Regions from separate parts of the Streptomyces vulcanius genome, predicted to be linked through region 1. Evidence: riboswitches for the same ligand, from Rfam matches in the RefSeq annotation. Region 1 holds a riboswitch; the other holds the start of a gene.
What was found. Region 1 has a riboswitch for glycine ahead of gcvT (glycine cleavage system aminomethyltransferase GcvT). Riboswitches for the same ligand answer to the same signal wherever they lie in the genome.
Positions count from the first base shown of each region.

Region 1 (3,396 bases):
TGACGACGACGCCCGTCGCCTCGAACTCCGCGGAGGCGGCGGCCAGGAAGTCGACCGGGTCGTCCTGCCAGTCCGGTTCGAAGAGGCGGACCCGGCCGCCGCCCGCCGGGCCGTCCAGGAGGCTGCGGCCCATGCGGCACAGCTCGGCCACGGCCGGCGGCGGCAGCGGGACGCCGACCACGCCGTCCGGGTTGACGAGGATGCCGACCTGCGGGGGCAGGCCCCGGGCGAACTCGACCGCCGGGGCGATCGTGTACGACATGTGCGAGCCGGCGACCTGGCGGAACTGCTCCTCGGAGCTGAACACCGGCACGAACGCCTGGCCTTCGATCTCCACGGTGGGCAGGTCGAGGGGACCGCTGTGCGGGCCGCCGCCGTTGGGCAGGGGCACCCAGACGAAGCTGCGTCCGAGCACCTCGAGGATGCGGCCGGAGGCGGTCGGCATGCCGAGGGAGGCGGAGAGCGCCTCCTCCAGTTCGTTGCCGGGCCATCCGCCGTGCGGATGGGGGTGCGCCTGCGCCGGGAATTCCGGGAAGTCCGGGGAGACCGGGAAGTTCGCCGGGGGGAAGTCCATCTGCTACCACCTGCTGGGGACCGCTGCTGTGGCTGAAAGGCTATCGGGTGTCGGGGACTTTCCTCAGGGTCTGTGGGTCAGCCCGTGAAGCCGATCCGGCGCAGGGTGTCCGCCGCGTCCCGGTCGAGCAGGACCGCCGAGCCCACGCCCTCGGGCAGCCGGCCCTTCTCCACGGAGCGGATCAGCCGGGCGGCGGCCGTGCGGTGGCGCAGGAAGGCGTAGCGCGAGACGCCCCGGCCGCGCTCGCGCTGTCCCTCGAGGGCCGTGTCCGGGTCGACGTCCAGCAGGAGCAGGTGCAGGATGCCGCCCCGGCGGCGGGCCTCGCGGGCCAGCCAGTCGCGCACCCAGGCCTGCGTACCGCAGTCGTGTACGACCACTCCCCCGCCGGTGCGCAGCGCGCGGCGCAGCCCGGCGTAGTGGGCGAACCGGACGAGGGGGCGGTAGACCGCGTAGGGCAGGAAGCGGGGCGCGCGGGCGTCCCAGCGGTCGCGGGTGTCCTGGGAGTCGATACGGGCGCCGGGCACGGCACGGGCCATGAGCGTGGACTTTCCGCTGCCCGGCAGACCGGTGACGACGACCAGGTCGCGGGGGCCGAAGAGCAGGCCGTGGGGGCTGTGGCCGGCGCGCTCGCGCAGGTCGCGGACGACCGGCGCGGGCCGCGCGCCGGACGTCGCCCGGGTGGGGGCGGCCGGCTGTGCGGGCAGCGCGATGGCCGAGGTCGTCGCGTACGCCGTGGTCCTGTTCACCTTGATCGTCCTCCCCTGGGGTCAGACACGTCTTCTCCCCGTCGAGTGTAAAGAGAAGGTAATGCGTGGTGTCTCGCGTTTTCGTACGCGTACCGCCACAAGCCGGTTACAGATGCGGCCTGCCGCGACGGGGGCGCGGCGTGCGATGATGTCCGCGCCAACTGCATACCGGCCGTTTGAATCCGCGCGGGAGAGTCCCCGGCAGCACTTTTCGCACTGTCGTCGGGGCGCCGAAGGAGCAAGTCCCTCCCTTGAATCTCTCAGGCCCCGTTACCGCGCGGGCGAGGCACATCTGAAAAGCGGGCCGCCGTCGCCGGTGGTCCCACCCACGGTGCAAGCCAGGATCATGTACGTGTCCATACGTGTGATCATGGCGAACCTCTCAGGTTCCGATGACAGATGGGGAGGAACGACCTCGCCCTCCCCCACGCTCGGCTTCGCTCGCGCGGGAGGGACCCCCATTGCCTTGGGAGACGACCGACCGATGAGCAGCAGTACCGAACTCCGTCACACCGCCCTGGACGCCCTGCATCGCTCGCTCGGCGCGACGATGACCGACTTCGCCGGCTGGGACATGCCCCTGCGCTACGGCTCCGAGCGCGACGAGCACACCGCGGTGCGGACCCGGGCCGGCCTCTTCGACCTCTCCCACATGGGCGAGATCACCGTGACCGGCCCGCAGGCGGCGGCCCTTCTCGACTTCGCCCTGGTGGGGAACATCGGGGGCGTGAGGACCGGACGCGCCCGCTACACCATGATCTGCCGGGCCGACGGCGGCATCCTGGACGACCTGATCGTCTACCGGCTCGCGGAAACCGACTACATGGTGGTCGCGAACGCCTCCAACGCCCAGGTGGTGCTGGACGCGCTGGTGGAGCGCGCGGCCGGCTTCGACGCCGAGGTGCGCGACGACCGGGACGCCTACGCCCTGATCGCCGTCCAGGGGCCCGAGTCCCCGGGGATCATGAAGGCGCTCACGGACGCCGACCTCGACGGCCTGAAGTACTACGCGGGCCTGCCGGGCACGGTGGCCGGTGTCCCCGCGCTGATCGCGCGCACCGGGTACACCGGCGAGGACGGCTTCGAGCTGTTCGTGAGGCCGGAGCACGCGGTGGCGCTGTGGCAGGCGCTGACCGGGGCGGGCTCCCAGGCCGGTCTGGTCCCCTGCGGACTGTCCTGCCGGGACACGCTGCGCCTGGAGGCGGGCATGCCGCTGTACGGGCATGAGCTGTCCACGTCCCTGACCCCCTTCGACGCGGGCCTCGGCCGAGTGGTCAAGTTCGAGAAGGAGGGCGACTTCGTGGGGCGCGAGGCGCTGTCCGAGGCCGCCGCTCTCGCCGAGCGCAGGCCCCCGCGCGTCCTGGTCGGCCTGGTCGCCGAGGGCCGCCGGGTGCCGCGCGCCGGGTACGCCGTCGTCGCCGGGGGCGAGGTGATCGGCGAGGTCACCTCCGGCGCGCCCTCCCCCACCCTGGGGAAGCCGATCGCGATGGCGTACGTCGACGCGGCGCACGCGGCGCCGGGCACGCCGGGCGTCGGCGTGGACATCCGGGGCAGCCACGAGCCGTACGAGGTCGTGGCGCTGCCCTTCTACAAGCGTCAGAAGTAACGCCACAGGCGATGCCGGACGTGCTTAACCACGGCGTCACCGCTGCTCACGCACGTCTTCCGTAGTCTCCCCTTCATCACCCCTCCCCCGTGTACAGGAGAATTCAGGCCATGAGCAACCCCCAGCAGCTGCGCTACAGCAAGGAGCACGAGTGGCTGTCGGCCGCCGAGGACGGCGTGTCGACGGTCGGCATCACGGAGCACGCGGCCAACGCGCTCGGCGACGTGGTCTTCGTCCAGCTTCCGGAGGCCGGTGCCACGGTGACCGCGGGCGAGTCCTGCGGTGAGCTGGAGTCGACCAAGTCGGTCAGCGACCTGTACTCGCCGGTCGACGGCGAGGTCGTCGAGGTCAACCAGGACGTCGTCGACGACCCGTCGCTGGTGAACTCCGCCCCCTTCGAGGGCGGGTGGCTGTTCAAGGTGCGCGTCACGGGCGAGCAGGACGAGCTGCTGTCCGCCGACGAGTACACC
Region 1 is NZ_JBHSFK010000013.1:88,563-91,958, reverse strand. Features, by position in the region: gene ACFPIH_RS21100 (enhanced serine sensitivity protein SseB) at 1-574, opposite strand, end outside; gene ACFPIH_RS21095 (AAA family ATPase) at 652-1,326, opposite strand; glycine riboswitch at 1,498-1,606, shown strand; glycine riboswitch at 1,607-1,729, shown strand; gene gcvT (glycine cleavage system aminomethyltransferase GcvT) at 1,805-2,926, shown strand; gene gcvH (glycine cleavage system protein GcvH) at 3,037-3,396, shown strand, end outside.

Region 2 (3,396 bases), on a different contig from region 1:
CGATCCGAGACCCTGCGCGGGCCGACGGACGATCCGGGGGTGGTGCGGGAGGCCGCGGCGCGGCTACTGGACTCCGTGGACACGACGGGCGGGGTGCGGCTGCTCGGGGTCGGGGTCAGCGGTCTGGCCGACTTCACCCAGGAGGACCTGTTCGCCCAGGCCGCGGAGGAGCGGGCGGACCTGTCCGAGGAAGAGGTGCCCGACGAGCCCGTCGGCGAGGAGCCGGTGCCGGCCGAGCACCGGTGGCGCCCCGGGCACGACGTACGGCACGCGGAGCTCGGGCACGGGTGGGTGCAGGGCAGCGGGCTTGGCCGGGTCACCGTGCGGTTCGAGACGCCGGAGTCGGAGCCGGGGCGGGTGCGGACGTTCCGCGTCGACGATCCCGAGCTGGCGGTTGCGGAGCCCTTGCCGCTGGTGCGGCGAACACCTGAGGAAGGGGACTCCGCGGCTGAGGAGGCGGCTGAGAAGGCGGCCGGGAAAGCGGCTGAGAGATTCGTTGCGGGGGAGGGAACCCCGGATCAGACCGAGTCGTTACAGAGAGTGAAGGGGGTGTGACATGACGGTACGGGAGGTTGCCGAGCGGGTCGCCCGGTGGGCGGAGCGGCGCGGTGATGTGGTGCGGCTGCTGCTCGTGGGGCTGCTGCTCGTGGGGTCCTGTGCGTGGGGCACCGCGGGTCCCGGTGGACTGGGCGCGGACCGACCCGGTCGACGCCGGCGCCCGCCGGGTCGTCACGGGCGGCGCGCGGGTGCTCCACGACCCCGCCGGGGCGCTCGCGGCACTCATACGGGTCTGCGGCTCCTGAAAAGATGCCGGAGGGGCTCAGCTCTCGTCGGTGCCTGCCAGTCGGCCGAAGTCGTGGTCAGGGAGCGGGGGCGGGGAGGCCACGTCGAGGCCGTAGTGGTGATACAGCTGGAGTTCCTGTTCGGGGGAGAGGTGGCGGCCCACGCCGAAGTCGGGGGCGTCCTTGATCAGGGCCCGGTCGAAGGGGACGCGCAGGGTGCCCTCCACCAGCTTGCTGGGCTCCAGCGGGACGAACGCGTCGCGGGAGAACAGGCCGGTGCGTATGGCCGCCCACTCGGGTACTCCGGTCGCGTCGTCCAGGTAGACCTCGTCGACGGTGCCGATCTTGGCGCCATTGCGGTCGAACGCCTTGCGGCCGATCAGGTTGCGCGGATCGATGTCGGTCTGCACGGGCCCTCCACGTGTTCGCAACTCCGTCGTAAGCACTACAAAAGAACACATTGGGACGCACGGCCACTCGAGGGGCCGTCATTGACCTCGCTGGTAGTCTGACAACGGCTGCAGACCCCATGCGGGAGAGTCCTCCGGACACCATCGGAGGCGCCGAAGGAGCAAATCCTCCCCGGAATCTCTCAGGCTCACGTACCGCACGGACGAGGTCACTCTGGAAAGCAGGACGGATGTCGACGGCGTCGACGGCCTCCGTCCTCACCGACGGTGAAAGCCGGCTGCCCGTGGGCGGCCGGTGAAGCTCTCAGGTTGAGATGACAGAGGGGGAGGCCGTCCGGGGATCCGTGCCGTGGAGCCCCTTGAAGGTCGTCAGACCAGGAGGCCTCAGCAATGACCGCCGATCGCATTCCACTCTCCGAACTCGAACAGGGAATCCCCTTCGAGCAGCGCCACATCGGGCCCGACCAGGAGGCCCGGGCCAAGATGCTCGCCCAGGTCGGATACGGCTCGCTCGACGAGCTGACCGCCGCCGCGGTCCCGGACGTGATCAAGAACGCCGGGGCGCTGGAGCTGCCGGGCGCGCGCACCGAGGCCGAGGTGCTGGCGGAGCTGAGGTCGCTGGCCGACCGCAACCAGGTCCTCCACTCGATGATCGGACTCGGGTACTACGGCACGTTCACGCCGCCGGTGATCCTGCGCAATGTCATGGAGAACCCGGCCTGGTACACGGCCTACACCCCCTACCAGCCGGAGATCTCGCAGGGGCGCCTGGAGGCGCTGCTGAACTTCCAGACCATGGTGGCCGACCTCACCGGGCTGCCGACCTCCGGTGCCTCGCTGCTCGACGAGGGCACGGCCGCCGCCGAGGCGATGGCGCTGTCCCGGCGGATGGGGAAGAACAAGAAGGGGCTCTTCCTGATCGACGCGGACGTGCTGCCGCAGACGGTCGCCGTGATCGAGACGCGCGCGGAGCCGACGGGCGTGGAGGTCGTGGTCGCCGACCTCAGTGACGGCATCCCGGCCGAGGTCGCCGGGCGTGAGATCAACGGGGTGCTGATCCAGTACCCGGGCGCCTCCGGTGTCGTACGGGACATCAAGGCGGTGATCGACGAGGCGCACGGGCTCGGTGCGCTGGTGACCGTCGCCGCGGATCTGCTCGCGCTGACGTTGCTGAAGTCGCCGGGCGAGCTCGGGGCGGACATCGCGGTCGGTACGACGCAGCGGTTCGGGGTGCCGATGGGCTTCGGCGGGCCCCACGCGGGCTTTATGGCGGTGCACGAGAAGTTCGCGCGCAGTCTGCCCGGGCGGCTCGTGGGCGTGTCCGTGGACGCGGACGGGCACAAGGCCTACCGGCTCGCCCTGCAGACGCGTGAGCAGCACATCCGGCGGGAGAAGGCCACCAGCAACATCTGCACGGCGCAGGTGCTGCTCGCGGTGATGGCAGGGATGTACGCCGTCTACCACGGGCCCGAGGGGCTGCGGGCCATCGCCCGGCGGACGCACCGGTACGCCTCGATCCTGGCCGCGGGGCTCACCGCAGGTGGTGTGGAGGTCGTGCACGGCTCGTACTTCGACACGCTGACCGCGCGGGTGCCCGGGAAGGCCGGCGAGGTCGTCGCCGCCGGGCGGGAGCGGGGTGTCAACCTGTGGCGCGTGGACGCCGACCGGGTGTCGGTCGCGTGCGACGAGACCACCGCGCGGGCCCAGGTGGCCGCCGTGTGGGCCGCCTTCGGGGTCGAGGGCGACATCGAGGCGCTGGACGCGGCGGCCGGGGAGGCGCTGCCCGCCGGGCTGCTGCGGTCCGACGCGGTCCTGACCCACCCGGTGTTCCACCAGCACCGTTCCGAGACGGCGATGCTGCGCTACCTGCGCCGGCTCGCCGACCGGGACTACGCGCTCGACCGGGGCATGATCCCGCTGGGCTCCTGCACGATGAAGCTCAACGCGACCACCGAGATGGAGCCGGTCACCTGGCCCGAGTTCGGGCAGCTGCACCCCTTCGCGCCCGCCGAGCAGGCGGAGGGCTACCTCACGCTCATCCGTGAGCTGGAGGAGCAGCTCGCCGAGGTCACCGGGTACGACAAGGTGTCGCTGCAGCCGAACGCCGGCTCGCAGGGCGAGCTGGCCGGGCTGCTGGCCGTGCGCGGGTACCACCGGGCCAACGGGGACGAGCGGCGGACCGTGTGTCTGATCCCGTCCTCCGC
Region 2 is NZ_JBHSFK010000028.1:9,782-13,177, forward strand. Features, by position in the region: gene ACFPIH_RS35045 (DNA polymerase IV) at 1-555, shown strand, start outside; gene ACFPIH_RS35050 (hypothetical protein) at 657-803, shown strand; gene ACFPIH_RS35055 (PRC-barrel domain-containing protein) at 821-1,192, opposite strand; glycine riboswitch at 1,305-1,400, shown strand; gene gcvP (aminomethyl-transferring glycine dehydrogenase) at 1,583-3,396, shown strand, end outside.
Region 2: another riboswitch for glycine. It lies ahead of gcvP (aminomethyl-transferring glycine dehydrogenase); the one in region 1 lies ahead of gcvT (glycine cleavage system aminomethyltransferase GcvT).